Regions from separate parts of the Clostridium sp. LIBA-8841 genome, predicted to be linked through region 1. Evidence: predicted binding sites of a transcription regulator. Region 1 holds the regulator's gene; the other holds the start of a gene.
What was found. The regulator HrcA, encoded in region 1, represses chaperone genes, less so after heat shock. The targets are predictions, from matches to a motif close to TGTTAGCACTCNNNNNNNNNGAGTGCTAACA.
Positions count from the first base shown of each region.

Region 2: groES (co-chaperone GroES) is a predicted target of HrcA. The motif match lies at 9,643-9,673, and genes of this name have one in related genera.

Region 1 is NZ_CM173488.1:3,106,151-3,122,524, forward strand. Features, by position in the region: gene AC2A4K_RS13655 (hypothetical protein) at 1-286, opposite strand, end outside; gene AC2A4K_RS13660 (ABC transporter ATP-binding protein) at 273-968, opposite strand; gene AC2A4K_RS13665 (hypothetical protein) at 985-2,160, opposite strand; gene AC2A4K_RS13670 (hypothetical protein) at 2,178-2,984, opposite strand; gene AC2A4K_RS13675 (ABC transporter ATP-binding protein) at 2,977-3,669, opposite strand; gene dnaJ (molecular chaperone DnaJ) at 4,107-5,273, opposite strand; gene dnaK (molecular chaperone DnaK) at 5,387-7,258, opposite strand; gene grpE (nucleotide exchange factor GrpE) at 7,311-7,937, opposite strand; gene hrcA (heat-inducible transcriptional repressor HrcA) at 7,968-8,987, opposite strand; gene hemW (radical SAM family heme chaperone HemW) at 9,180-10,316, opposite strand; gene AC2A4K_RS13705 (hypothetical protein) at 10,632-10,901, opposite strand; gene lepA (translation elongation factor 4) at 11,156-12,958, opposite strand; gene AC2A4K_RS13715 (hypothetical protein) at 13,076-13,438, opposite strand; gene AC2A4K_RS13720 (stage II sporulation protein P) at 13,493-14,578, opposite strand; gene gpr (GPR endopeptidase) at 14,708-15,685, opposite strand; gene rpsT (30S ribosomal protein S20) at 15,882-16,145, shown strand; gene holA (DNA polymerase III subunit delta) at 16,241-16,374, opposite strand, start outside.
Region 2 is NZ_CM173488.1:3,407,699-3,424,072, reverse strand. Features, by position in the region: gene AC2A4K_RS15175 (acyl-CoA dehydrogenase) at 1-1,086, shown strand, start outside; gene AC2A4K_RS15170 (electron transfer flavoprotein subunit beta/FixA family protein) at 1,105-1,884, shown strand; gene AC2A4K_RS15165 (electron transfer flavoprotein subunit alpha/FixB family protein) at 1,906-2,913, shown strand; gene AC2A4K_RS15160 (3-hydroxybutyryl-CoA dehydrogenase) at 3,027-3,875, shown strand; gene AC2A4K_RS15155 (ABC transporter ATP-binding protein) at 4,125-5,825, shown strand; gene AC2A4K_RS15150 (signal peptidase I) at 6,037-6,537, shown strand; gene AC2A4K_RS15145 (C-GCAxxG-C-C family protein) at 6,802-7,206, shown strand; gene AC2A4K_RS15140 (DNA-3-methyladenine glycosylase family protein) at 7,224-8,162, shown strand; gene AC2A4K_RS15135 (HNH endonuclease) at 8,241-8,546, opposite strand; gene AC2A4K_RS15130 (TIGR01906 family membrane protein) at 8,675-9,331, opposite strand; gene groES (co-chaperone GroES) at 9,713-9,997, shown strand; gene groL (chaperonin GroEL) at 10,054-11,673, shown strand; gene AC2A4K_RS15115 (type II secretion system protein) at 12,345-12,773, shown strand; gene AC2A4K_RS15110 (prepilin peptidase) at 13,027-13,770, shown strand; gene AC2A4K_RS15105 (GspE/PulE family protein) at 13,802-15,493, shown strand; gene AC2A4K_RS15100 (type II secretion system F family protein) at 15,521-16,374, shown strand, end outside.

The DNA.
Region 1 (16,374 bases):
AACAACAATACAAACAAAAACATATTAATAAAATTAATGTGAAAAATATAGCCATTCTATTATGACTAATATTAAATGATGAAAATGTATTAACTCCACCATTTAATATCTCTGTAGAATTTTCTATTTTTTTTAAAAACCCATCTAAATACCCATTTAAATTATAGATAAACCAAATGATATTTAACATCATTAGTCCTATAGCTATTCCTAGAGTTATTTTCAAATCTCTTATTATTTGAGAATTTAAAAGATAAGAAAACCTTTTAAAATCACTTTTTACCACCTTTATGCACCTCCCTTATTTTATCAACTAAAGATAAGCCCTCTGCTCTAATATCTTCCACATAAAATTCACATTTAATTTTTCCATTGCTTAAGAAAACAACCTTATCAACCACATTTTCTACCTCTTTTATTTCATGTGTAGTTAATATAATACCTATATCTTCATTCATATATGAAATAAGTGATGCTATGAATTTCTCCCTTGTGAATACGTCTATTCCAGAAAAAGGTTCATCTAACAACAAATAATCTGGATTTCTTACAAATCCTAAAATTATTTTAACCCTAGCTATATTACCTTTAGAAAGATGATTTATTTTATCTTCTTCATTAAGCTTAAAATCCTTTAGCATTTCATAAGCCTTAGCCATATCCCATCTTTCATACATTACACTCATATATTCAAAAGCATCTTTTATTTTCATTCCACCATAAGTATTAATAACATCTGGTACAAAGGCTATTTTTTCATAAGTTTTATAACTTCTCTTTTCTCCGTCAAAAAGAATTTCTCCACTGTTTTCTTTAACGAGTCCCATAATTATTTTTAATAATGTTGATTTCCCTACTCCATTTATTCCAAGAAGAGCTGTTATTTCTCCCTTTTTAGCTTGGAATGAAATATTATTTAAAACTTCTTTTCGTCTAAATTTTTTTGTTATATCTTTAACCTCAAGCATTTTTTCACCTCTCTTCTTAATTTTTATCATTAAATCCATTTAACCTAACATTATTCATTTCACCTAAATAAATTAAATTACTATTTGATAAATCTACAACTCCAATAATTGATAAACTGCTATTTTCTACACTTGATAAAAAATATAATTTATTATTAAGTACCTTTAAATACATTGGTTGAGTTTCTCTACCTACATATTCTTCAATCTCATTTTCATTTATAACATTTTTATAATAATCAACAGTAAGGTTTTCTAAATTAATAGTAGCTACTGAATATACTCTTGGAACTTCTGATTTAATCCCCCTATATTTTTTCATTTTTTCTTCATCATTAAATGTCTTTTCTAACTCCGTTGAATCTGACATTTTCACACAAATTGACTTTCCATCGCATTCTACTGACTCTAATGCTATCCCATTTAAATCTATTTTATTTTCTTCTAATATTTTTCTTACATCATAATCTTTAAATGAATTATCCTTTAAATTAACTTTATAAATATTTAAATCAGTAATCTCTTCAATGTTTTTTTTCTCATCATAATTCCTAATTATTTTTCCAATATAAAAATTATCTCCGTCCTTATATTCTAATCCCATCTTTTCAGAATAACTTCCAAATTTCTCAACCTCATTAAAAACTTTTGTTTCAAAATTATATTGTTTTATAACTAAAGGGCATGAATATTTACTATCACTTTCAGGCATCAATATTTTTATTTTATCTTTTTCTCCATAAACAGCTAAAATGTTTGACCCTCCATCATTTTCAATAGATGTTTTTTTAACCTCTCCAGTTTTTTTATCTTTAAGTACAAGCTCTAATATATTTGTTTCATACTTTGTATTTACAACAGCTAAATAATCCTTTCCTTCATATGAGTTAGAGCTACTAATGAAGATACCTCTTAAAGCATCCTTGTTTTTATAAAAATCCACTCCTTGATCACTTTCATCAACAAACATCATTTTAGAATTTATGGAATCTGCTCCAATATTATAATCTTTATAAAAAAAACTCCCTAAATTCTTTTTAACAGAAAAGCTAACATCTCCTAATTCTGACCTATTCCCATATATATCTTTAACTTCTATATTTCTAAACCCATTTATAATATTAATGCCTAAAATTATAGCAAGTATAGCTAAAGCACTAATAAAAATTATATTTGAAAACTTCTTATTCATACTATCTCTCCCTCTTTCTAAACATTAATCTTTTTATTTATTAAGTAATTATTTAACATAAATGTAATTCCAATATAAATTAAAAGACCTATTGTATATAATAAAAGGAATTCTATAGCAAAGAGATGTAATTTTGTTACTGGAACATAGAAAAAAATAAATATTGTTATGATTACATATATGATCCAGTATACTATCCCCTTTATTCCAAAACTTTGTTTTAAAAATACAGCTAAGGCTCCAATTAGACTTATTAAAAATATAAAAATAATCATAACTGTTAAATTGACCATATCCATTGAAATAAAACCATAACTAATATTATTAAATAGTGCTTCAGTTAAAACATTTAATTCTATATTAAAATTACTTCCAAGCTTTATTTTTAACATAAGCCAATTAATAATTATTGATAAAAATTGTCCTAATAGAAACATTCCGAAGAAAAGTAATACAACTAAACTTTTACTTAAAATTAAATTACACTTTTTAATTGGTAAACTTAATGATCTATATATTGTTTTATTTTCAGAATAAAATTCTCTAGCCCAAATAAATATAGAAAATATAATAATTAATAATATTTCTAAAAAGAAGATATATGTTTTCCCACGGTTCATACCTAAAGGCCTTATAGCCATATCATAAATAACCCCTTGAAATAAAACATTATTCTCATAACTACCTACAACAGCCAAGCTCTCTATATAATAAAGAGCTATTGTTATAACCATTGTTATTAAAACATTTAAGGCTATTACCTTAAAATTTCTAGAAGCTTCATATTGAAGCAAGGAAAGAAATTTATTTTTTTTCTTACTCATCTAAAAACACCTCTCTCATCTTATCAATTAAAGAAACTCCTTCACTATATTTCATATCTTCAACATAAAAATCTTCTTTTATATCTCCTTCATTAAGAAGTATTACTCTATCTGCTACCCCTTCTATTTCGGAAATTTCGTGGGTAGTTATAAGAATCCCCTTGTTCTCATTGATATAATTTATTAAACACTCTAAAATATCTTCCCTAGTAAAAATGTCAATTCCTGAAAAAGGCTCGTCCATAAGAATATATTCTGCACCTTGCGCAAAACCCAAAATTATTTTTACTTTTGCTAAATTTCCTTTTGACAATCTATCTATCTTATCTTCCTTATTTAATTCAAATTTTTCTAGCATTTCATGAGCTTTTTTACTATCCCATTTATCATAAAAACACTCCATATATTCGAAACTTTCTATTATCTTCATTCCTTTGAAAATATTTTTCACATCTGGAACGAAAGATAATTTATCTAAATTTTTATAAGTTAATTCTTCTCCATCAATTAAAACACTTCCACTATCTTGCTTAATAAGTCCCATAATAATTTTTAATGTTGTAGATTTTCCAACTCCATTTATTCCTAGTAAAGCTGTGATTTCTCCCCTATTTAGTTTAAAAGAAATACTATCTAAAACCTTTTTACGTCTAAAACTTTTACTAATTTCAGTAACTTCTATCATATTTTCACCCCTAAAACCACTAATTTAATTTATTTGTATCTGTGTATTACTTCATTAATACACTAACCTTAAGTGTATTATAGCATTAGTACACATCCTTGTAAATGATATATTTTACTTTTTTTGTATTTTCACCGAAATATAACTTTTAATAGTATTGATTTACTGCTATATTCAAAATATTATTTTAATTATTATTCTATTTTCACCTTTCATTAAAACATTAAATATTACCTTATAAATATTTTTCTGTTTAAACACATTCTTATTAAAGTTTAATTTAATAATTTCAATATACTAACTTTAAAATCTTTATAATCCAATCATGAGTTTTTTTAAATTAAACTATATGTATAAATAACTAAATTTAAATCATTGATAATCTAAAACAACGTAAAAAAACACTCTAGCTATAATACTAGAGTGTTTAAAACTTATTATTTTTTCTTTTTAAATTTTGAGAAGAAACCTTCATCTTTTTCATCTATATCGTCAACTGATTCTCCTGACGCTCTCATGAATTCTTTTAATGCTTCTTCTTGTTCTTTATTTAAGTGTTTTGGAACCTCTACTACCATATGAACGTATTGATTTCCTCTTCCCCCACCATTAACATGAGGAACACCTTTTCCTTTTAATCTAAACTTAGTTCCAGGTTGAGTACCTGCTGGAACCTTGTACTTAACATTTCCGTCAACTGTAGGAACTGTTATTTCTGTTCCTAAAGCAGCCTTAGCCATACTTATCTTATAATCATAGTAAATATCTGAACCTTCTCTTCTAAATATCTTAGATGGAGCAACATTTACTCTTATATATAAATCTCCTGCAGGACCATTATTTAATCCTTGTTCACCTTGTCCTCTTAAAGGTATGATATTACCAGTATCTACACCTGCTGGTATCTTAACTGTTATCTTTCTAGTCTTTCTAACAGTTCCTTTTCCTTTACAATCTGGACATGGATCTTCTATTATCTTACCTGTTCCACCACATTGGTCACAAGTTGTTGTAGAAACAAAACTTCCTAATGGAGTTTGTCTTTGAACTCTTATCTGACCTGAACCATTACATTTTGGACAAGTTTTAGGAGATGTACCTTGTTTAGCCCCTGTACCATGACAAGTTTCACAAGTTTCAGTTCTAGTTATTGATATTTCTTTTTCACATCCAAATACAGCTTCTTCAAAAGTTATATTTAATCTATACTCTAAATCAGCACCTCTTTGTGGAGCATTTTTTCTTCTAGCTGATCCGCCACCACCGAATCCGCCGCCAAAGAATGATTCAAATATGTCTCCAAATCCGCCCATTTCTGAGAAATCGAATCCGCCAGCATCGAATCCACCAAATCCGCCACCACCGTATCCAGCACTTCCATCAAAGGCTGCATGACCAAATTGATCATATTTAGCTTTTTTATCAGGATCTTTTAATACATCATAAGCTTCATTTACTTCTTTGAATTTTTCCTCAGCTTCCTTATCTCCAGGATTTCTATCCGGGTGATATTTCATAGCCATTTTTCTAAAAGCTTTTTTTATTTCATCATCTGAAGCACCTTTTTGAAGACCAAGCACTTCATAATAATCTCTTTTAGCCACTGTTATTCACCACCTATAATTTTACTTGTAAAAAGGGAAGACTATTGAGCCTTCCCTCTATTAATTCTTTTTATATTATATCAAAGCTTTAAGTCTTGTGATAGTTTTAATTATTATTTATCATCTTGAACTTCGAAGTCAGCATCTACAACATTGTCATCATTGTTTGTAGCTCCAGCACCTGCATTAGCTCCACCCATGTTGTTTGGATCGAATCCTTGGCCTTCTGATCCACCATTTTGTTGGTATAATTTTTCTGATACTTTGTAGAATGCTTGAGTTAAAGCTTCTATAGCATTTTGTATAGCTGGGATATCATCACCATCTTTAACTTTTTTAACTTCTTCTATTTTAGCTTCTATTTCTGCTTTTTCTTCAGCTGAAACTTTGTCTCCAAGTTCATTTAAAGTTTTTTCAGTTTGGTAAACTGTTTGCTCAGCAGTATTTTTAACTTCTATAGCTTCTTTTCTCTTCTTATCTTCTTCAGCGAATTGTTCAGCTTCTTTAACAGCTTTATCTATTTCTGAGTCGCTTAAGTTAGTTGAAGCTGTGATTGTAATATTAGCTTCTTTTCCAGTAGCTTTATCAGTTGCTGAAACCTTAACTATACCGTTAGCATCTATATCGAAAGTAACTTCGATTTGAGGAATTCCTCTTGGTGCTGGTGCGATTCCTGATAATGTAAATCTACCTAAAGTCTTGTTGTCAGCCGCCATTTGTCTTTCACCTTGTACTACGTGAATTTCAACTGATGTTTGGTTATCTGCAGCAGTTGAGAAAGTTTGGCTTTTCTTAGTTGGGATAGTTGAGTTTCTTTCGATTAATGGAGTAGCAACTCCTCCTAAAGTCTCAATTCCTAATGTTAATGGAGTAACATCTAGTAATAATACGTCTTTAACATCACCAGTTAATACACCAGCTTGGATTGCAGCACCCATTGCTACACATTCATCTGGGTTAACTCCTTTTGAAGGTTCTTTTCCAGTGAAGTTTTTAACAGCTTCTTGAACTGCAGGTATTCTAGTTGATCCACCAACTAAGATTATTTTATCTATATCATTTAATGATACATTTCCTGATTTTAAAGCTTCTTTCATTATATTTATTGTTCTTTCAACTAAATCATGAGTTAATTCATTGAATTTAGCTCTAGTTAATGTCATATCTATATGCTTTGGACCAGTTGCATCAGCAGTGATGAATGGTAAGTTAATTAATGTTTGAGTTGATGATGATAACTCAATTTTAGCTTTTTCAGCTGCTTCTTTTAATCTTTGAAGAGCCATTTTATCTTGTCTTAAATCAATTCCATTTTGTGCTTTAAAGTCTTCAGCTATATAGTCTATAATTCTTTGGTCGAAGTCATCTCCACCTAATCTAGCATCTCCGTTTGTTGATACAACTTCAAATACTCCATCTCCTAAGTCTAAGATAGATACGTCGAAAGTACCACCACCTAGGTCATATACTAAGATTTTGTGATTGCTATCCATTTTATCTAAACCATAAGCTAATGAAGCTGCTGTTGGTTCGTTTATTATTCTTAAAACTTCTAATCCAGCTATTCTACCAGCATCCTTAGTTGCTTGTCTTTCAGCATCATTGAAGTAAGCTGGAACTGTAATAACAGCTTTTGTTACTTTTTCTCCTAAGTAAGCTTCAGCATCAGCTTTTAATTTTTGAAGTACCATTGCTGATATTTCTTGTGGAGTATATTCTTTACCATCTATGTTAACTTTGTAGTCAGTTCCCATATGTCTTTTTATTGACATTATTGTTTTATCAGGATTTGTTATTGCCTGTCTTTTAGCAACCTGTCCTACTAATCTTTCTCCATTTGCTTGGAATGAAACTACTGATGGAGTAGTTCTAGCCCCTTCTGAGTTAGTTATAACTACTGGTTCTCCACCTTCCATAACAGCTACGCATGAATTTGTAGTTCCTAAATCTATACCAATTATTTTACTTGTTCTTACATCACTCATTGTTAATTCCTCCTCTAACAATTTTATATATTAATTCTGATTATATGCTTAATTATTTAGTTACAGTTACCATTGAATGTCTGATAACCTTATCCCCTCTCTTGTATCCTTTTTGGAATACTTGAGCCACTTGATTTGGCTCAGAACCTTCTTGATCCACAACCATCATTGCTTGATGTAACTCTGGATCAAAAGCTCCTTCTGTAGGTATTTCTTCAACTTGAAGTTTTTCTAAAGCATCTTCAAATTGTCTTACTGTCATTTCAACACCTTTTTTAAGGTCTTCAACTGAGCCATCTACAGCTAATGCTCTTTCTAAGTTATCTAATACTGGAAGCATTTTTATTAAAACATCTTCACAAGCATCAGTGTATATTCTTTCTTTTTCTTTATCAGTTCTCTTTCTGTAGTTTTCATATTCTGCAGAAATTCTTAATAATCTATCTTTTAAGGCCTCTAATTCATTTTCTAACTTTTTAGTTTTATTTTTAAACATATTATTTTCTTCCTTTAAAGCCTTTAATTCTTCAAAATCAATAACTTTTTCATCAGCCTTAATCTCTTCTGAAACTTCTTCTACTTCTTTATCTACACTAGGATCTTCTTTTTTATTTTCATTATCGAATTCTTCTTGGATATTTTCCTTTAACTTTTCGTCAAACTCTTTGTTATCCTCCATAAATCAGCCCACCTCTTCTCTTTTTTTACTTTACTTATTCTTTAAAGTTTCATTTAATTCTTTCATAACCTCAGTCATGATTGATAATACTTTAGAATAATTTATTCTTCTAGGACCTATTAAAGCTATAGTACCTAATGATTTATCTCCTACATGATATCCAGCTGATATTATAGAGCATTCTTTTGCTTCTGGTACAAATATTTCATCACCTATTTTAATAGTCATATCATCGCTATCACTTATAAGTTCTGAAATACACTTTTTATCATGTAAAAGCTCTAAAATCTCTTTTGCTTTATGAATATTATTATATTCAGGATAATTAAATATATTAATTGTTCCCTCTAAGAACACTTCAGATGTTCCATCGTCTTTCAAGCTTTCATAAAGAGCTGGCAGAACTGCATTCACTATATCTTCATATCCTTCTAAAGCTTTATTGAGATTACTTATAACCTCTAGGTTTATTTGCTCAATAGTAAGGTTCTTAAGCCTTTCAGTTATTATCTTACTAATTTTAATAAGTTCTTCAGATAAAGGAACACTTTTTACTTTTATAACTGTATTTCTTATTACACCATTATCAGTTACTAAAACACATAATATACTTACATCATCAACTTTTAAAAGTTGAATTGATTTTATAAAACTCTTATGAACTGAAGGTGCTTTAACTATACAAGTCATTTTAGTAAGTTCCGATAGAAGAGCACTAGTTTGTTTGATTATCTTATCAACTTCGTACAAGGTACCATCTATTATTGAACTTCTAATAAGCAATTCCTCTTCAGAAGATAATCTTTCGAATTCAACCATTCTATCAACATATAATCTATATCCTCTGCTTGATGGAATTCTTCCTGCCGAAGTATGAGGCTGTTCTAAAAATCCCATTTCTTCTAAGTCAGCCATTTCATTCCTTATGGTAGCTGAACTTACTCCAAGATTATACTTTTTAGCGATAGTTCTCGAACCTACAGGCTCTCCAGTAGATATATAGTCTTGAATTATAGCCCTTAATATTTGAAGCTTTCTATCATCTATCACTAATCTCACCTCTTTATTAGCACTCACTATTAATGAGTGCTAACTAGTACACTATTAATATATTACCTCTCAAGTTTTTTGTCAATCCCATTTTTTATCATTTAATTTAAAAATTATTTATTTACTAATATTTAGTTTTTATTATCTTTAATTTCCTTTCAATTTCTTCTTTTTTCTAAGTTAACTTTTAAACTATTCAAATAAGAAATCAGCCATTATTATATTTGAAAGTTCTATTCCTTTTTGACTAAGATAAATACTTCCTGAATCTCTTATTAATAGATTTTTATCCTCATACTTACTTATTATTTCTCCATAAACATCATTTATATTCATATTAAATCTTTCTTCAAATTCACTTTCCTTTATTCCATTAATCTTTCTAAGTCCCATAAACATAAATTCTTCCATATCATCATTTTTAGAATTAGTTATTACTTCCTCTATAGCTTCTCCTTTTTCATTCATTGCTTTTATATATTCTTCTACACTACTTAGATTTTTAATTCTTTCGCCATTAATATAAGAAGCTGCTGCTGATCCTAAACCAATCCAATTATCCATATTCCAATAGGCTAAGTTATGTCTACACTCCATTCTTCTTTTAGCATAATTAGAAATTTCATATTGTTTAAATCCGTTTTCCTCTAAAATAGTTTTTGCTAAATGATACATTTTTCTTTCCTCTTCCTCACTTGGAAGCTTTAACTTATCATTTTCATAAAGATTATAAAAAGCAGTTCCTTCTTCTATGATTAAACTATATGCTGATATATGTGCTGGCTCTAAAGATATTATTTCTCTTAAAGTCTCTTCCCATTCATTTACTTTTTGATTTGGTAAGCCAAACATTAAATCGACATTTATGTTGTTAAACCCTACTTTTTTAGCTAAAAGAAAATTCTCTTTAAAGGTTTCATAGTTATGTATCCTTCCTAATCCTTTTAAAAGACTATCTTGCTTTGCTTGAAGACCCATACTAATTCTATTAACACCATATTTTTTCATTACATTTAATTTTTCTTCTGTTAAATTACCAGGATTACATTCCATAGAAAATTCAACATCCTTTGATATATTAAGTTTTGCTATTTCACTTAATAAAGTTTCTAACTCCTTTGATTCAAGAACACTTGGTGTTCCTCCACCAATAAATATAGTATTTATTTCTAAATTACTATATTTTTCTTTAAATTTTATTATTTCCTTATTCAATGCATCTATGTATTCTTTTCTTAAATGATCTTTTCTTGCAAAAGAAGGGAAATCACAATAAAGACACTTTTGTGCACAGAAAGGAATGTGTATATATAAAGAAATTTTATCCATGGTTAATTACCTCCATCTTAAAATAAATAAAAAATCCAAACTAAAGTCTCTACTATTATTTGGTTTTCAATTTAATTAATATATAAGTTCTTTAGTCTACTTTCATATTACAACAAAAAAAGTCACGAGTGAATAAACTCATGACTTTTATATGATACTTTCATAATACAAAATTACTTATTTTAAATTTTGTTCATAAGCTTCTTAAAACATTCATATAAACGCAATTTAATTTTTAATTCAAACTACATTTTAAGCTAAAAATCAATATTTATCTAAACAAGTTCAAGTCTTAAAATATATTTAAACTTATTTTTATATTTCTCTTAAATTTATGTTTATAGCATTATGAATTAATAAATCTCTTTGAACTTCTATAATAGAAGTTTTTATTATTTCGCCTTCTAAATTTATATCAACATTACTATGATCTCCATATTTAGCTAAAAACTTATCTAAATCAGAAATTTTAAGACTTACGGAAATATTTTCTCCATTTTTTCTATTTATAACACCAGTTGCTTTTCCAGCATTTCTAAATTTTCTACACTTAACTCTAACATCTCTTTTATTTGCTTGTAACATAAGAACAACTCCCCTTCTCTACATAAGTTTTATTAATTTACTATAAATATATTGAAGGGATTTCTCTTTAATGACTAAATAAAAAAAATATTTATTTTATGAATTTCTTACTAAAAGTCATTATAAAATTAATGTTATTAATCCTAATTTCTTTAAAATCAAAATTCATCTAAAACAGAACTAAACATAAAAAAAGGTAGCATTGATACTTAATAGTATCAAACACTACCTCTTTGTTAATATTTAAAAGCTAATTAGTCAACTTTTAAAACTGACATAAATGCTTCTTGTGGAACTTCAACTGTTCCTAATTGTCTCATTCTCTTCTTACCTTCTTTTTGCTTTTCAAGAAGTTTTTTCTTTCTTGAAATATCTCCACCATAACACTTAGCTAATACGTCTTTTCTCATAGCCTTAACTGTTTCTCTAGCTATGATTTTTGAACCTACAGCTGCTTGAATTGGAACTTCAAACATGTGTCTTGGAATAATTTCCTTAAGTTTTTCAGCTATAGCTCTACCTCTTTGGTAAGCCTTAACTTCTGGAACTATCATAGATAAAGCATCTACGTTATCTCCATTTAATAATATATCTAACTTAACAAGTTTTGATTGCTCATATCCTTTTAATTCATAATCTAATGAAGCGTATCCTCTTGTTTTTGATTTAAGAGTATCGAAGAAGTCATATACTATTTCATTTAATGGTATTTCATAATGAATAACAACCCTTGTTTCCTCTAAGTATTGCATATCTATGAATTTACCTCTTCTGTCTTGGCATAATTCCATTACGGCTCCTGTATAATCAGTTGGAGTAATAATTGAAGCCTTAACAACAGGTTCTTCCATATATTCTATCTCTGTCATTGGAGGAAGATTTGTTGGGTTTGTTAAATCAAATGACTCTCCATTTGTTTTAGTTACCTTGTATATAACTGATGGTGCAGTTGTGATTATATCTAAGTTAAATTCTCTTTCAACTCTCTCTTGAATTATTTCCATGTGTAATAATCCTAGGAATCCACATCTAAAACCAAAACCTAAAGCTACTGAAGTTTCTGGCTCAAATGATAATGCAGCATCATTTATTTGAAGCTTTTCTAAAGCTTCTTTTAACTCTTCGTATTTAGCTCCATCAACTGGGTATATACCAGAATAAACCATTGGTATAGCAGGTTTATATCCTGGTAATGCTTTTTCTGTTGGTCTTGCCGCCTCTGTCACAGTATCCCCAACTCTGGCATCCCTAACATTCTTAATTGAAGCTGTTATATATCCAACTTCGCCTGCACTTAATCCTTCTTTTAAAGGCATTAAAGCGGGTGTGAACACCCCTGTTTCAACTACCTCATAAACTTTACCTGTTGACATCAATTTTACTTTTGTACCTGGTTTAACTTCACCATCTATAACTCTAACATGACAAACAACACCTTTATAACTATCATAGTAAGAATCAAAGATTAAAGCTTTAAGAGGAGCATTTTCATCACCTGATGGTGCTGGAACCTTCTCTACTATTTCTTCTAAAACATCTTCTATGTTTAATCCTGTTTTTGCTGATACTAAAGGTGCATCCTCTGCTTCTATTCCTATAACATCTTCTATTTCTTGCTTTATTTCATCTGGTCTAGCACTAGCTAAATCAACCTTATTTATAACAGGAACTATTTCTAAGTCATTATCTAATGCTAAGTAACAGTTTGCTAAAGTTTGAGCTTGTATTCCTTGAGTTGCATCTACAACAAGTATTGCACCTTCACAAGCTGCTAAACTTCTTGAAACCTCATATGTAAAGTCTACGTGACCTGGAGTATCTATAAGATTTAATATATATTCTTCTCCGTTATCTCTCTTATAGATAAGTCTTGCTGCCTGAGACTTTATTGTAATTCCTCTTTCTTTTTCTAGCTCCATAGTATCTAGTACTTGCTGTTCCATTTCTCTTTGAGTTAATGTACCAGTTTTCTCTAAAAGTCTATCTGCTAATGTTGATTTACCATGATCTATATGCGCTACGATTGAAAAGTTTCTTATATACTTCTTTTTATCCATATCTAAACCTGCTCTCCAAACTGTCTAAAGTTCTTGAACAGTTTTCACCCCCACATTGTAGAATAAGTCAAGTTACATTATATCACAATGTGCCATTAAACTGTCAATATACTTGATTTACATTATTATATTGTTTTCTATGAATTGATTAATATTATTTATTAAATTATTCATCAAATTAAAAGTTCCAATCAATATATTCCCTACAAATCCTTTATTTAGGTTTAAAGTATGTTCTTTAAAAACCAAATAAAATTCATCTTTATTTTCGTATATTTTTATTGGGCTATTATCTTCACTAAATACAGTTAAATCCATTCCTGTTTCTTCTTTTATCCTTTCATAATCAACTTGTTCATTGGATTCATAATTTTGATTATTAAAAGCCTCTGTATTTTCTATATTAACTCCAATAATGCCCCAACAAATTATAGAAAAAAATATTAAGCTAAGCATTCCCATTGTTGTAAACTTTTTCAAAATAAAACACCCCCATAGATTACTATCTATAAGGATGTTCAAAAAACTTTATTTTTATTCACCTTTTCCGTTTAATTCTTCTGCTATTAATCTAGCTATATATTTAGCAGTGCCTTGTGCCTCTTCCGAAGTATTAACTTCTGCTCCAACCTCTATTAGCATTGAATTTTTATTGTATTGTTGGTTAAAAGCATTCTTTCCCCTATTATACTTATAGGTTTCCTGTCTTCTCAAAATATCTGGAAAAAGCTCATTAGCTCTAGTTATAAATCTATTTGCTAGACTCTCTGCATCATTATAATATTTACTATTCTTAGTTGTAACAAACATGACTTTAGCCACGTTTTCTCCATTTATATTAGCAGTCAAATTCTTTTTATTTTGCTCTCCTACAGAATCTCTGTGTATATCTATTATCATTTTAAATTCATCATATTGATCTACGTATTTTTTTACTGTTTCTCCGGATTTATTATAGGATTGCTCATAAGCTGCTGAGTGATTAGTTTTATCATGAATAACTGATATTCCATAATTTTCTTCAAGTTCTTTTGCTACTAAAGATCCCACGCCAACAACATTGTATGCTTCATTATTTGAAGTTCTTTCCTCATTATATCCCTCTGAATTATGTGTATGGTAAATAAGTACCTCTGGCTTAGACTGATCTAATTCCTTTTTTAAGCTTTCATCATAAACTTCATTATTCTTGCTAGCTATTAATTCTTCCCCACCATTTGCTTCTTCCTCAGACACTTCATCTATACTATCGGTATTTAAATCAAAGGAAGATACATCCTCTGCGGAAACATACCCTACTTTATCAATTGAAGCTATCTTATTTGCTGCCCCAAAATAGGGTACTTCATTCATTACTAATTCAATAGGGTCTAAAGGCTTTATATTCAAAGTTTCAAGAGCTAAACTTTTTAATGTAATATTACTTTCTAAGTAAGCATCCTCATCATAATATGTTCCTTTGGCAATAGGCATACCTGCATTCAAAAGTTGTATATATGACAAGTTTTCTCTCATATCTTTACTTGCTGCAATCTTCATAAATCTAAACATAAACATTATTAGTAAAATTAAAAGAACAAGCATTCCTATTGGTATCTCTCTTTTATTAATACCTCTCACATTATCCCCTCCCTCATATTTTCATTTATATGAGATTAGGATAAATATTATGTTACTCTATAATAGTAAATATTAAATTTATTATTCTTCAAAATCACTCATAACTTCCAACAAAAAACTCCTAATTTTTTAATTAAGAAATTTATTTATATCCTCTAAAACCATGTTAGGTTGAAGTGATATATTTATTCCATTAGCTATTATTTTTGAAACTGATTCTATTACATCATCTATTTCCTTTGGGGTAACCATTAAATCTCCAACATAAGGATTTAAAAGACTTTTTATCATAATTCCCTTTTCATTTTTGTCTATATTATTTAATATATTATAAAATTCTTTTCCCTCTTCTGCTTGCTTTATCATTTCATCTAGAACTAAATCCATAGCATCATTGGCAATTGTCGCCGCATCTACCACCGTTGGAACTCCTAATGCAATAACTGGAATACCTAAACTCTCTTCGTTAATTTGCATTCTATGATTACCAACTCCTGCCCCAGGTGATATTCCTGTATTACTTATTTGAATAGTTCTTGCAACTCTTTCAAGTTTTCTTGAAGCTAATGCATCAATACAAACCACCAAATCTGGTTTTATTTTATCAACTAAGGATTTAATAATTTCTCCTGTTTCAATACCTGTTATACCTAAAACTCCCGGTGCAATGGCACATACTGGTCTAACAGAATCGTCTATTACTTCTGGCATAACCTTCTTTAAATGTCTTGTAACCATAAGCTTACCTACTACCTTAGGTCCTATAGCATCTGGAGTAACATTCCAGTTTCCAAGTCCAACAACTAAGGCTGTTCTATCCTCTGGTAAATTAATAAGCTCCTCTAAAGAACTTGCCACTACATGGGATACTTCATCCATTATCCCTCCATCATAATGAGTATATTCAGGAATATCTATGGTAACATATCTTCCAATAGGTTTTCCCATAGCTTTGGCACCTTCTGCGTTTATTATGTCTACATTTGTAACCTTAATATCATCATCTACAGTTTTTTCTTCAAAAATAACTCCATCAATTTCTCTATTGTATCTATGTTTATAAATTTCGCGACTTTCAACAGCTAAGTCAGTTCTTACATTATACATTTTTCCACCTCTTTTTAATTTAAATTGATATATCATATATAATTTCCTTAAAAATGATAATTATGTCGATAAACACGAAAAAAGACTTGAACTTCTATATTTATGATGTTATAATTACCTTTGTTAAATAACGAACTCGTACGCAGATTCCCCAAAACTGCAGATACGCTATAAAAGTTGAAGGGGGTGAACTAGAATGGCAAATATTAAATCAGCAAAGAAAAGAATAAAAGTTACTGAAAAGAAAACTTTAAGAAATAAGATGATTAAGTCAGCTCTTAAAACTGCTATAAAGAAGTTTGAAGTAGCTGTTGAGGCTAAAAACAAAGCAGAAGCTGCGACTTTATACGTTGACGCTGCTAGAGCTTTAGATATGTCTGCTTCTAAAGGAGTAGTTCATAAAAACATGGCTGCTAGAAAGAAATCAAGATTAGCTGCTAAGTTAAACGCTATGGCTTAATTATATGGGTGTTAGAATTTCTAACACCATTTTCTTTTATTAGAAGTATTTCTTCAAGTAAAAAATCCAGATTAGAATTTTCTAATCTGGATTTTTTATATTACAGTATTTACTATCATAAGTTCTAGCTCTGTTTTCTTATTTAAATTTGAATTACTTTTAAGTTTCTTTTCTGTATATAAACATAAATTAATACATTTATTTAATTGCTTAGTCGAAAACTTTTTGC
Region 2 (16,374 bases), 300 kb from region 1:
TTTGCTCAAAACGAAGTTAAACCAATAGCTGCAGAAATCGATGAAACAGAAAGATTCCCTATGGAGAATGTTAAAAAAATGGCTAAGTTAGGAATGTTGGGAATTCCTTTTAGTAAAGAATATGGCGGAGCTGGTGGAGATACTTTATCTTACATCTTAACTGTTGAAGAATTATCAAAAGTTTGTGGTACTACAGGAGTTATAGTTTCAGCTCATACTTCATTATGTGCTTCATTAATAGATCAATTCGGTACTCCAGCTCAAAAAGAAAAATATTTAACTCCACTTGCTAAAGGTGAAAAGTTAGGTGCTTTCGGATTAACTGAACCAGGTGCTGGTACAGATGCTGCAGGTCAACAAACTACAGCCGTATTAGAAGGAGATAACTATATCTTAAACGGAAGTAAAATATTCATAACAAACGGTGGAGTTGCTGATACTTTCATAATCTTTGCTATGACTGATAAGAGTCAAGGTACAAGAGGAATCTCAGCTTTCATAGTTGAAAAAGACTTCCCTGGATTTTCAATTGGTAAATTAGAAGACAAAATGGGTATAAGAGCTTCTTCAACAACTGAGTTAATAATGGAAAACTGTGTTGTTCCAAAAGAAAACTTAATCGGAAGAGAAGGAAAAGGATTTGGAATAGCAATGAAAACTCTAGACGGTGGTAGAATAGGTATCGCTGCTCAAGCATTAGGGTTAGCAGAAGGAGCTTTAGAAGAAGCGGTTGCTTACATGAAAGAAAGAAAACAATTCGGTAGATCATTATCTGCATTCCAAGGATTACAATGGATGGTAGCAGAAATGGATACTAAAATTGAGGCTGCAAGATTTTTAGTATATAAAGCAGCTTGCTTAAAAGAAGCGGGTAAACCATATTCAGTAGATGCTGCAAGAGCTAAATTATTTGCTGCAGATGTAGCTATGGAGGTTACAACTAAGGCTGTTCAATTATTCGGTGGATACGGATATACTAAGGAATACCCAGTAGAAAGAATGATGAGAGATGCTAAGATAACTGAAATCTATGAAGGAACTTCAGAGGTTCAAAAAATGGTTATCGCAGGAAGCATATTAAGATAATTTTAGGAGGGCTTTGAGATGAAAATAGTAGTTTGCTTAAAACAAGTGCCAGATACAACAGCTGTTAAAATAGATCCAAAAACAGGAACTCTTATAAGAGATGGAGTTCCATCAATAATAAACCCAGAGGATAAGCATGCTTTAGAGGCTGCATTAGAATTAAAAGATAATAATGGAGCAGAAGTAACTGTAATAAGTATGGGACCACCTCAAGCTAAGAGTGCTTTAAGAGAAGCTTTATGTATGGGAGCTAACAAAGCAATTCTTATAACTGATAGAGCATTTGCAGGGGCTGATACTTTAGCTACTTCAAAAGCTTTAGCAGGAGCAATAAAGAAATTAGAATATGACATAATATTCGCAGGAAGACAAGCTATTGATGGAGATACTGCACAGGTTGGACCAGAAATAGCTGAGCATTTAAATATTCCTCAAGTAACTTACGTTCAAGGTGTTAAAGTTGAAGAAGATGGATTATTAATAAATAGAGCTTTAGAAGATGGATATGAATTAATAAAAGTTGATGCTCCAGTACTTTTAACTGCTATAAAAGAGTTAAATGAGCCAAGATACATGAATGTTAAAAACATATTTGAAACATCTGATGATGAAATCTTAGTATGGTCAGCTGATGACATAGATGTAGACAAAGCTGAATTAGGATTAAAAGGATCTCCAACAAAAGTTAAGAGATCAATGACTAAAGAAGCTAAAGGTGCAGGAGAAATAGTTAAAGAATCACCTAAAGATTCAGTTACTTATGTACTAGGCAAATTAAAAGAAAAACACTACATCTAAGGATTATGGGAGGTATTTAAGATGAATAAAGCAGATTTCAATGGCGTTTGGGTTTTTGCAGAGCAAAGAGAAGGTCAATTACAAAAAGTTTCATTAGAATTATTAGGTGAAGGTAGAAAAATCGCTGATAAATTAGGATCAAAATTAACAGCGTTATTAATAGGAAATAAAGTTGAAGGTTTAGTTGAAGATTTATCAAGACATGGTGCTGATGAAGTACTAGTTGTTGATTCTCCAGAATTAGAGCATTACACAACTGACGGATATACTAAAGCTATATGTGAGTTAGCTAAGGCTAAAAAACCAAATATAATCTTTATAGGAGCAACATTCATAGGAAGAGACTTAGGTCCAAGAGTTGCTGCTAGATTAGAAACAGGTTTAACTGCTGACTGTACATCTTTAGATGTTGATGTTGAAAGTGGAGATTTATTAGCAACAAGACCAGCATTCGGTGGTAACTTAATGGCTACAATCGTATGTCCAGATCACAGACCTCAAATGGCTACAGTAAGACCAGGAGTTTTCGAAAAACTTCCACTAGGAGAAAATGATGCAACTGTAGAAAATGTTGAAATAGAATTTAATGCTAACGATATAAGAACAAAAATAGTTGAAATAGTTAAAGAACACAAAGATATCGTAGATATCTCAGAAGCTAACGTATTAGTTGCTGGTGGTAGAGGTGTTGGTTCAGAAGAAAACTTCAAAATGCTTAAGGAATTAGCAGAAGTTATGAACGGATCAATAGCAGCTTCAAGAGCAGCAGTAGAAAAAGGATGGGTAGATAAAGATTACCAAGTTGGACAAACAGGAAAAACTGTTAGACCAAACATATATGTAGCTTGTGGTATCTCAGGAGCTATACAACATGCTGCTGGTATGCAAGAATCAGATATGATAATAGCTATCAACAAAGATGCTAATGCTCCAATAATGAAAATTGCTGACTATGCAATAGTTGGAGATGTAAATAAAGTTGTTCCAGAATTTATAGCTCAATTAAAAGCTATGAAAGAGGAAGCTTAATTAAAAGGTAATATAACAAGGGTAAACTTATAAAATTTTTCAATTAATGGTGTAGGACTTTTCTGAGAAATCAGAAAAGTCCAATTAAAGAGAGTATTTAGGAGGAACTTAATATGGAAAAGATTTTTGTAATTGGTGCAGGTACAATGGGTGCTGGAATAGTTCAAGCATTCGCACAAAAAGGATATGAAGTTATCGTTAGAGATATCAAAGACGAGTTTGTTGATAGAGGAATAGCTGGAATCAATAAAGGTCTTACTAAATTAGTTTCTAAAGGAAAAATAACTGAAGAAGATAAAGAAGCGGTATTATCAAAAATCACTGGAACTACTGATTTAGGAATGGCTGCTGATTGTGACTTAGTTATAGAAGCTGCAGTAGAAAACATGGAAATCAAAAAGCAAATATTTGCTGAGTTAGATAAGATATGTAAAGAAGAAACTATATTAGCTTCAAATACATCTTCATTATCAATAACAGAAGTAGCTTCAGCTACAAACAGACCTGATAGAGTTATAGGAATGCATTTCTTTAATCCTGCAACAATAATGAAACTTGTTGAAGTAATAAGAGGTATGGCTACTTCACAAGAAACTTTTGACAAAGTAAAAGCTATGTCAGAAGCTATAGGAAAGACTCCAGTAGAAGTTGCTGAAGCACCAGGATTTGTAGTTAATAGAATACTTATTCCTATGATAAATGAAGCTGTTGAAATATATTCAGAAGGAATAGCTTCAGTTGAAGATATAGATACTTCAATGAAATTAGGAGCTAATCATCCAATGGGACCTTTAGCCTTAGGTGATTTAATAGGATTAGATGTTTGCTTAGCTATCATGGACGTATTATTCAAAGAAACTGGAGATAGTAAATATAGAGCTAGCAGTCTTTTAAGAAAATATGTTAGAGCTGGATGGTTAGGTAGAAAAACTGGTAGAGGATTCTACAACTACAATGTATAGAATTGAAATTTAAAAAAGTTTATAAAAATTAAATAATTTATATTATAAATATTTATTATAATAATTGCATAAATAGTTTTATAGTGTGATATTTATATGATTAAAATTTAGTTGAGTTATGCAAAAGAGGTTGATATTTTATCAACCTCTTTTTAGTTATTTTTTAGTTGATTTAATTTAAAAAATTCATTATAATTAGAGGAATGAAAATAAATATTAATTAATAACGTATATCATTAAGGGGGAAATATGTTAAAAAAATTTATACAATATTATAAACCATATAAAAAATTATTTATTTTAGATTTATTAGCAGCCTTTTTAGTTGCTGCTTGTGATTTAGTTTATCCTATGATTACAAGAAATATAATCAACAACGTTATTCCAAATAAACAAATAAGGTTGTTGTTTGTTTTTGCTACGGTGCTTACTTTGATATTCTTAGTTAAAGCAGGTTTAAACTACTTTATGCAATATTGGGGGCATGTAGTTGGTGTAAGAATGCAAGCAGATATGAGAAGAGATTTGTTTGAAAAATTACAAGACATGCCTAATAAATATTTTGATAATAATAAAACAGGGGTTCTTATGTCTAGAATAGTAAATGATCTTTTAGACATATCAGAATTGGCACACCATGGTCCAGAAGATTTATTTATATCAATAGTTATGTTATTTGGATCATTTATAATTTTATGTACAATAAATATACCTTTAACAATTATTACTTTTGCTCTTTTACCATTTTTAATTTTCTATACTATTAGAAAGAAAAATAAAATGAGGGAAGCATTTAAAGATACTAGAGTTAAAACTGGAGAAGTAAATGCTACTATAGAAAATAGTATTTCAGGTGTAAAAGTTACTAAATCATTTGGTAATAAGACTTATGAGATGGATAAGTTTGATAAGAGTAATAATATATTTAAAAAGGCAAGAGAACATGCATATAAAGCCATGGCTGAGTATTTTTCAGGAATGTTTTTCCTTATAGATATGCTTGAACTTATAGTATTAATAGCAGCTGGATATTTCACTTATTTAGGAAAAATAAATCTTGGGGATTTTGCAGCATATTTACTATATATAAAGATGTTTTTACAACCTATTAGAAAACTTATAAATTTCAATGAAATGTTCCAAAATGGGATGTCTGGTTTTGAAAGATATGAAGAAATTATGGGCGAAGAAAATGAAAAAGAAATTCCTAACGCAAAGGAACTTAAAGATGTAAAAGGGAAAATTTCAATAAAAGATGTTACTTTTAGATATGATAATAAGGAAAGTATACTAGAAAACTTTAATTTAGACATTAAAGCTGGTAAAATGGTTGCTTTAGTTGGTCCTTCAGGTGGAGGAAAAACAACAGTATGTAATCTTATTCCTAGATTTTATGACTATGAAAGTGGAAAGATATTTATAGATGATGTAGATATAAGCACTGTTACTTTAAAATCTTTAAGAGAAAACATAGGAATAGTTCAACAAGATGTATTCTTATTTACTGGAACTATAAAAGAAAATATAATGTATGGAAATCCTAAAGCAACTGAGGAAGAAGTTATAGAAGCAGCTAAAAATGCTTGTCTACATGACTTCATAATGGGATTAGAAGATGGATATGATACATTTATAGGAGAAAGAGGAGTTAAGCTTTCTGGTGGTCAAAAGCAAAGAATAGCAATAGCTAGAGTATTTTTAAAGAATCCTGCAATATTAATCTTAGATGAGGCTACTTCAGCTTTAGATAATGTTACTGAATATGAAATACAAAAAGCCTTAGAAGAATTAAGTAAGGATAGAACAACTCTTGTAGTTGCGCATAGACTTTCAACTGTTAAAAATTCTGATGAAATAATTGTGTTAACAGACAAGGGGATAGAAGAGAGAGGAAATCATGAAGAACTTATAAAACTTGGAGGAGTTTATAGTCACCTTCATAACCTATAGAATATTTGTTTTAGAATTGGTTGTATCAAAACTTTATTTAAAGTTACTTTTGATACAACCAATTTATATTTTAGAAGTATTTTAAAATATAAATTAAAAAAATATATTTGAAGAATTAAATACTAATAAAAAGTCATATTTTACATAATATTTGAATATAAATATAATAGGGCAATTGTATCTATATTTAATATTTAGTAAGGGTGAGTTTATGAGTAATAAAAAGATAGGTAATACAATATATTATATAGTTGTAGGTATGTTAGTTCTTATATTAATAAACAACTTTATGAGCAAGTCAGATGCAATATTTAAGGCTGTTGGGTTTAGAACATATTCAATATTAAGTGGAAGCATGGAACCTGAGATTAGAACCGGAGATTTAGTTATTGTTAAAAGTGCTGAAATTAATGAAGTTGATTCTGGAGATGTAATAACTTTTAAATATGAAGGAAATATTGTTACTCATAGAATTGTAGAAGAAAATGAAGAGGGGTTAATAACAAAAGGTGATAATAACAATGCAGAGGATACTGAGATGGTTAGAGAGGAAGATTTAATAGGAAAAGTCTTATTTCATATACCATTCCTAGGATATGTTACAGTATTTTTATCAAAGCCTATAGTTATATCTGGACTTATGGTATTAATTGCAATAAGTATTCTTTGGGATACTTTTAAAGGAGATAAGAAAAAAGTATTGAAGGCTTAGTTTATAACATGGAGGGTGATTCGAAAGAACACCTATCCATGTTTTTATTTTGTTTTATATAAAAAGACTATTTATTAATAACCTTTATTAGTATAATATTATTCATATAAGGTTTTATGAATAGAATTAGATAATACTTTTAGATTTAAATTCTAACTGGTTTATCTTATAGATATATAATTTTGAAAGAGAAATTTTTTTATTTATAATAACTATAAGATAAATATTGATATAATTAATAAAACTTTATTTTGGAGGGATAATATGTTAGTTGAAAAAGCAAGAGAAAAGTGGGATAAAAAACATGATTTGAATTGCGCAGAGTGCATAATGTATGCTGCAAATGAAGAATATAATTTAAATTTATCAAAGGAAACTTTAAAAGTAATGTCATCTTTTGGTGGTGGATTAGCAATAGGAAATGTATGTGGGGCAGCAACAGGTGCAGCTGGTATTCTTGGTGTTATGTTCACAGAGGATAGAGGACATCAAAGTCCTCAAACAAGAGCTTTCACAAAAGAGTTTATGGAAAAATTTTATGATAGATTAGGCGAATATAATTGTACTGAGTTAAAAGCTAAATATAAAAAAGACGATGATAGAAGATGCATAGTTATGATAGAGACTGCATCTGAAGTTTTAGATGAAATCGTAAGAAGAGAAAGATAGAAAGATAGGTGAAATAAATGGATTTTAAAAGTGTAGAGTATAGAGAGGATAAAGTAATATTAAAGGATACAAAAAACTTTAATATAAAACAAGTTTTTGAATGTGGGCAGTGCTTTAGATGGGAAAGAACAGAAAGTGGTTCATACATAGGAGTTGCCTTTGGAAGAGTTATAGAAGTTGCTCAAGAAGGTGATGATGTAATAATATATAACACTAATAAAGAGGATTTTGAAAATATTTGGGTAGATTATTTCGATTTAGAAAGAGATTATTCAAAGGTTAAAGAAGCTTTATCTTGGGATGATACCTTAAAAAGTGCTGTTGAGTTTGGATATGGAATAAGAATATTAAATCAAGATCCTTTTGAATTAGTTATTTCATTTATAATATCAGCAAGAAATAGCATACCTGTAATATCAAAAACAATAAAGAAAATAAGTGAAAGATGGGGAGAAGCAATAGAATATAAAGGAAATACCTATTATGCTTTCCCAACACCAGAGAGCTTAGCTAAGGCTTCAATAGATCAAATAAGAGAAACTGGTGCATCATTTAGAAGCAAATACATATATGATACAACTCAAAAGATATATAAATGTGAATTAGCAAAAAGAGGAATACTAGAAGCACCAGAAGAAGATATAGTTGAAATATTAGAAAAATATGATTTAGAAAAGATAACTAATATGGATGTTGATGGATGCCATAAAGGCCTTCAAGAATTCATGGGAGTAGGAGCAAAGGTAGCAGATTGTATAATGCTATTCTCTATGAAGAAAAGTTCAGCTTTCCCAGTTGATGTTTGGGTTAAAAGAGCTATGATGCATTTTTATGGTGCCGATGATGCTTCATTAAATAAGATAAGAATTTTTGCAAGAGAAAGATTTGGAGAATATTCAGGATTTGCTCAACAATATTTATTCTATTATGCAAGAGAAAATGGAATAAAAATATAGTTTTTAGATCAAGTAAAAAAAGAGTAGATTAAGAGCTTTATAAACTTGGGTTTAAGGAGCTAATAATCTACTTTTTTGTTAATAACGACCTTTTTTACGAATGGCTTTTGATTGTTTTATAGTAAAGTTAGCATCACCAGGGTGTTTCTTGATGAATTTTAAGTAACGTTTTATCTTCTCTTCATCTCTAAGCCTTGGTATAGAGTAAAGTCTAGAAGCTAATTCATAATTACTATATAAAGCATGTACTTGTTTGTGACAAGGCACGCAAAGCCAAGCTGTTTCTTGAAATCTTCCTCCTTTTTGACGAGGAATTAGATGATGTTCTGTGATTGTAGGAACTTCCCTTTCACAAAGATCACATATATGAGTTTCTTTATTCATATTCATCACACCTTAAATAATAGAATACTTATAAATATTATAATATATGTATTTAAATTTTAAAAAGCCGTTACTTTAATAGTTTGAAAATTTAAGAAGAATTATTCTATAATTTAAGGAAATATAATTTATTTTGAAGAAGAAAAAATAGGTTTATTTAGGTTATAAAAGATTTTGGATATTATAGAAAACATGATTACTAAAGATATTACCAATACTGCTAAGAATAAAAAATAGGATTCAGGTAAAACATTTATTATTTGGTCTTTTTGAGGATCAAATATCCAATAATCATTATTGAAAAATATTTTATGAAATAAAGTAAATAGTTTTGAAAAGTCAAAATAAAATCCTAAGAGTATAAAAAAGCAAATAATTAAAACTTCATAGAAGAATAGATTAAATGACTTCAATAAGACTTTAACTTTAGATTTTTTTATCAATATAAATAAAATTATTCCTAATATTAGACAAATAAATCCAGCTAGATAAACAGAAGTAAAAATATTTTTGACTTCTAAAAAGTGATATTCTCCAGTAGGACTCATTTTAAAATTTTCAAATTTAAGAGTAGTTTCATATGGCGAATTCAGGTAATTGATTATATTATTATAATCATTCATAATTTGATTTTTACTAAGGTTGCTTATTGCTGGTAGACTTTTAAAATCTAGAAAAAATGAATATAGTAATGGAGAATTATTAAGTGTTATTATAACGGAAAATATTATTGAACTAATTAATAAATATAAAGAAAGTAATATATTCTTTAAGACTCTAATCATTATTTACTCCTTAAAATAAATGTTTTTAATAATTCTAGACTTTTTTATAAAATATTAATCAAAGAATACATATTTTAAGAATACATTTAGTATTAATTTATAGTGTATGGTGTATTAATAAAGAGGAACTTGTCTAGAATTAAGAAGTAAAAGGTATAATTAAATTTTAAAAGATACTTAAAGGAAAATAGAGTATATTACAGAAAATAAAAGATAATTTAAATTAAAGAGAAAAAATAATAATAACATATTGTAAATTAATAAATTTAGTTATTGAATTTACAACTGGTAAATTATATTATATTAATAAGAATTAGCACTCTTTATTGAAGAGTGCTAAAAATTGAGTAATTAATTAGCATTTTTAAGGAGGGTTTTTGAATGAATATTAAACCACTTGGAGACAGAGTTGTCATTAAAAGATTAGAAGCAGAAGAAACTACTAAAAGCGGTATAATAGTTACTGGAACTGCTAAGGAAAGACCACAGGAAGCAGAAGTTATAGCAGTAGGACCAGGAGCAATAGTAGATGGAAAAAGAACTGAAATGGAAGTTAAGGTTGGAGATAAGGTTTTATACTCTAAATACGCAGGAACAGAAGTTAAGTTTGAAGGTGAAGAATATACTATCTTAAGACAAGATGATATACTTGCAATAGTTGAATAGTTTGAAAACATATAAATGCTTTAGATATTCATAATAAATTTGGGAGGTAGATTAATATGGCTAAAACATTATTATTTGGTGAAGAAGCAAGAAGGTCTATGCAAGCAGGTGTAGATAAATTAGCTAACACTGTTAAGGTTACATTAGGACCAAAAGGAAGAAATGTTATTTTAGATAAAAAATTTGGATCACCACTTATAACAAATGATGGAGTTACTATAGCAAGAGAAATTGAACTTGAGGATGCTTACGAAAATATGGGAGCTCAACTTGTTAAAGAGGTAGCTACTAAGACTAATGATGTGGCAGGAGACGGAACAACTACAGCTACACTATTAGCTCAAGCTATCATAAGAGAAGGATTAAAAAATGTAACAGCAGGAGCAAATCCTATATTAATAAGAAATGGAATTAGGCTTGCTGTTGAGAAGGCTGTTGAAGAAATAAAGAAAATTTCTAAACCTGTTAATGGAAAAGAAGATATTGCTAGAGTTGCTGCTATATCAGCCGCTGATGAAAAAATAGGTGAATTAATAGCAGATGCTATGGAGAAGGTCGGTAACGAAGGAGTTATCACTGTAGAAGAATCTAAGTCAATGGGAACTGAGTTAGATGTAGTAGAAGGTATGCAATTTGATAGAGGCTATGTATCAGCATATATGGTAACAGATACAGAAAAAATGGAAGCTGCTTTAGATAATCCATTAGTATTAATAACTGATAAGAAAGTAAGCAATATTCAAGATTTATTACCAATACTTGAGCAAATAGTTCAAGCAGGTAGAAAGCTTTTAATAATAGCTGATGATATAGAAGGCGAAGCTATGACAACATTAGTTGTTAATAAATTAAGAGGAACATTCACTTGTGTTGCTGTTAAGGCACCAGGATTTGGAGATAGAAGAAAAGAGATGTTACAAGATATAGCTATCTTAACAGGTGGAGTTGTTGTATCTGATGAATTAGGAAGAGATTTAAAAGAAGTTACATTAGATATGCTTGGAGAAGCTGAAAGTGTTAAGGTAACTAAAGATAATACAACAATAGTTAATGGAAGAGGAAATTCAGAAGAAATTAAAAATAGAATTAATCAAATAAAAATTCAATTGGAAGAGACTACTTCTGAGTTTGATAAAGAAAAATTACAAGAAAGACTTGCTAAACTAGCTGGTGGAGTTGCGGTGGTTAAAGTTGGTGCCGCTACAGAAACTGAGCTTAAGGAAAGTAAGCTAAGAATAGAAGATGCTTTAGCGGCTACAAAGGCAGCCGTTGAAGAAGGTATCGTTCCAGGTGGTGGAACTGCTTATGTAAATGTAATAAACGAAGTTGCTAAATTAACTTCAGATGTTCAAGATGAACAGGTTGGTATAAATATAATTGTAAGAGCCTTAGAAGAACCAATGAGACAAATAGCTCACAATGGAGGTTTAGAAGGTTCAGTTATAATAGAAAAGGTTAAGAATAGTGAAGCTGGTATAGGATTTGATGCTTTAAGAGGAGAATATAAAAATATGCTTAAAGCAGGTATTGTTGACCCAACTAAGGTTACAAGATCAGCTCTTCAAAATGCATCATCAGTAGCATCAACATTCTTAACAACAGAAGCTGCTGTAGCAGATATTCCAGAAAAAGAAATGCCTCAAGGTGCAGGTATGGGAATGGACGGAATGTATTAATGAAAAAAGGGATGGCATTTGTTTGTCATCTCTTTTTTATTGTATTATTTTGAAAATAATTACATAATATACTTTTAAAGGTTTAAATGTCGAAAAATCAATTGAAAATAGCATGTAAATAATTAATTTATAAACTAATTGTTATTAAAAGTATTAATTTTAAATTTTTAATTGGTGAAAAAAATATATATTAAAAAAAACAAAAAATATTGTATTATTTTGTAGACAACTGGAAAAATATGTGTTAATATAAATACATAAGTTACAAATGATTTTTTGAAAAACAAAAGAAATAGATACACTAAAGATAAAATAATGATTAACAAATGAACTTATAAAACAAAAGATATTAAAGTTACATATGATTTGAATTTATATAATAGCTTAATGCTATTACAACAAAAGACGTTAAAGAAAAACGAAAGAAGTTATAGAGTACGTACATAAATTAGAACAAACAAATGATTTAGATATACGAAAGATTTTAAGATAACTAAGGATTTTAAATAACATAAGAAATTTAATAAACGAATGATATATAGAAAGAGATTCTTTTTAAAAGAATCTCTTTTTTTATGTATAAAAATGGTAAAAAAGTCCATAATCCTAATATAAATCTAAAGTTAAAAATTATTTAACTTTATGAAAAATATAATAGGAGGGGTACAGAAATGGTATCACTAAAAAACACAAATTTTAAAAAAGAGGAATCTAGGAAAAAAAAGAAAAAGGGATTTACTTTAATTGAGTTGACTGTTGTTTTGGCTATTATGGCAATAATCATAACAGTCATAGCTCCAAATTTTTCCTCAGTAAAAGAAGGAGCTAGAACAAAAGTTGATGAACAAAACTGTGCGGCAATTGAAAGATCAGTAGAAATGCTATTAGCAGAAGATGTTATTGAAAGTAGTACAACAAATATAAAAATTGAACCTAATGATTCAGGGGTTGAAATATCAGGAATAAGTGGCGATGGAGAGAGTAAATTACAAGAGTTGCTTGAAGATTTAGATAAACCACAAAGTGGAGACTTCTATAATGTAAATATAGAAAATGGAAGAAAAGTAAAAGCAACAACAGGAAAAACAGAATCTTTTTAAAACTTAATTAGTTACAAGTTATATTTAAAGCTTTTGATAAAACTAAGATCAAAAGCTTATTTTTATAATGTGTAATTTAATGGATTATTAAGTATTATTTAAGAATATTGTTTATAAAAAGAAAAATAGTAAATTATTCATTTAATAAGATAAAAATGTTGTTTAAAATTATTTACAAAAAAATGTATGATGTTTATAATTAATATGAAATATTAATAAATAGTTAATTTTTTTAACTAATTTTGGAGGAACTGTGTCTATAATATTTTTTTTATTTGGATTAATAATTGGAAGTTTCTTGAATGTATGTATTTTTAGAATTCCTGCAGGTGAATCTATAGCATTTCCCCCTTCACACTGTGGTACATGCAAAAGAAACTTAAAACCTATAGATTTAGTACCTGTTTTAAGTTATTTATTCTTAGGGGGAAAGTGTAGATATTGTAAAACAAAAATATCTATAAGATATCCTCTAGTAGAATTACTTACAGGTTTTTTATATTTTTGTGTATATAAATATTATGGTATATCTTTTTTGACAATTAAGTATTTAGTCTTAATTACATTTCTTATAGTAATTTCACTTATAGATTATGATACTCAAGATGTTTATGCTGTTACAATTTATCCAGCAATATTACTTGGAATCATTTTTGCATTAATAGAAAAAATTTATTTTGGAGGAAGCATTTTAAATTATTTTTTTGGGTGCTTAATAGCAAGTGGAGTGATTTTTTTAGTTAGTAAGCTAACTGGAGCTATGGGAAGTGGAGACATAGAAATACATGCTATAGCAGGAATTTTTCTAGGATGGAAATTAGCTATAATAAATATATTTTTGTCATTTATAATCGGTGGAATATTAGCTGTTTTAGAGATTGTGTTCAAGAAAAAGAAAAGAGACGATTATATAGCTTTTGGACCAGCTATCGGTATATCAACTATAATATTAATTTTTATGGGAAATATTATAATTCCAATATATTTTGGAATTTAAGTATTTACTTTAGATAAAGGAGGATATTCCTTTGGTAAGTTATCAAAAGAAGCGTTTAGGAGATATCCTAATAGAATCAGGAAAACTGACAGAAAAAGAACTAAAAGAAGCTTTAGCAATTCAGAAACAAGTTGGTAAAAGACTTGGAGAAATACTTGTTGAGCAGAATTTTGTTACTGAAGAAGACATAATAGAGGTTTTAGAAAAACAATTAAATATAGAAAAGGTGAATCTTGAAATCATAACAATAGATAGAAGAGCTATAAAGATGATTTCTGAAACTGTCTGTAGAAAACACATGATATTTCCTTATGAAATAGATGGAAATATTATAAAGGTTGCTATGGCTGATCCTTTGGATATAGTAGCAATAGATGATGTTGAGATTTCTACAGGGTTAAAGGTTAAGCCTTATATAGCTTTAAAGCAATCTATTCAAAGAGCAATAGACATATATTATTCGAATCAGAAAGTTCTTTCAGTTGCAGAAGAATTATCAAAAGTATCAGGCGAAGAGAATAATGAACTTAATTTAGATAAAATTGAGGAAATTGATAATTTAGATAATGCACCTATTGTAAAAATGATAGAGTATGTTATTAAGAATGCAGTTGAAGAAAGAGCAAGTGATATACATATTGAATCTTATGAGAATATATTAAGGATTAGATATAGGATAGATGGTAAGCTACATACTATATCAACATTGCCAGTAGATACTTTAGCGCCCTTAGTAACACGTGTTAAAATACTGGCTAACCTTGATATATCGGAAAAAAGACTTCCACAGGATGGAAGAATACTTACTAAAGTAGGAAATAAACGAATAGATTTAAGAGTATCCATTTTACCTATGATAACAGGAGAAAAGATAGTTATAAGAATAGTAAATAGAGAGAACTTTATAATAGCTAAAGAAAGTCTTGGAATGAAGAAAGATGAGCTTGATTTATTAGAAAAAATAACTAAACATTCTAATGGATTAATACTTGTTACTGGGCCTACAGGTAGTGGTAAAACAACAACTCTTTATGCTATTTTGAATGAATTGAATATAGAGAGTAAAAATATTATTACGGTAGAAGACCCGGTTGAATGTGAAATAGAAGGAGTTAACCAAGTTAATGTTAATTTAAAAGCAGGGTTAACTTTCGCAACAGGATTAAGATCAATTTTAAGACAGGACCCTGATATTATAATGATTGGAGAAATTAGAGATACTGAAACGGCTCAAATTGCTATAAGAGCAGCTATTACAGGACATTTGGTTTTATCAACTTTGCATACTAATGATGCCCCTTCTAGTATTTTAAGATTAGAAGATATGGGAGTTCAAAAGTATCTAATAGCAAATGCTATTAAAGGAGTTATAGCTCAAAGACTTGTGAGAAAAATATGTCCTAAATGTGAAGAAAAGTATGAAGCAAATTCATATGAAAAATCGATTTTAGGAATAGATAAGCATGAAAATCTAATTTTACATAAAGGAAGAGGATGTGTTTATTGCAATAACACAGGTTATGTTGGAAGAGCTGGTATATATGAAATTATGGAAATTACTAAAAAACATAGAGATGCAATTTTAAATAGTGAAGGTGCTCATGTTCTTAAAGAAATTTCTATTAGACAAGGAATGAAAACTTTAGGACAAGCTTGTAGAGATTTAGTTTTAGAAGGGGTAACTACAGTAGAAGAAATGTTAGCAGTAACTCATGATGATTAGTTTTGATAAAAGAGAAGGAGATGAATTATGGCAAATTATAAATATAAGGCTATTAATTCAGAGGGACAAAGAATAGAAGGAACACAAACTGCCGATTCTGAGAGTCAAGTTAGGGAAATTCTTTTATCTAATGAATATTATCCTTTAAGCATAGAAGTAGTTAATGTCAGAAATAAAAAACGCTTTTCTTTTAGGCATAAAGTAAAACTAAAAGATATAGCAGTGTTTTGTAGACAATTCTATGTTATGTTAGATTCTGGTTTATCCGTAGGAAAAGTTTTAAATATATTAATAGAGCAGGATGAAAATCAGAAGATGAAGGAGGCATTAATTGGAGTAAATGCTGATGTAAAAAGAGGAGAAACTCTTGCTAGTTCTATGAAAAAAAGAAAAGGTGTTTTTCCCAATTTACTTACTAGTATGGTTGATGCAGGTGAGAGAAGTGGTAATTTAGATTTGATTCTAAAGAGAATGGCAGATTATTATGAAAAAGAGAATAAGATAAGAGGAAAAATAAAAAGTGCCATGATCTATCCTATAGTTTTAGGAATTGTTGCTATCATTGCAATAACTTTTATTCTTACCTTTGTAATGCCTACTTTTATGCAAATGTTTGAAGAAAATAATGTTGAGCTTCCAGCTATAACAAAATTTGTTTTAGGAACAAGCAAAATTTTGGGGAAATATGGAATAATATTATTTTTAATTTTAGTTTTGGGGATTTATTTCCTAGGAAAATATTTTAGGAGTGAAGAAGGTCAATATAGATTAAGTATTATAAATTTAAAAATTCCAGTTATAAAAAAGCTTACTCAAAAGATAATAGTTTCTAGATTTACAAGGACTATGGGAATAGTTTCTTCAAGTGGTATGTCTTTGGT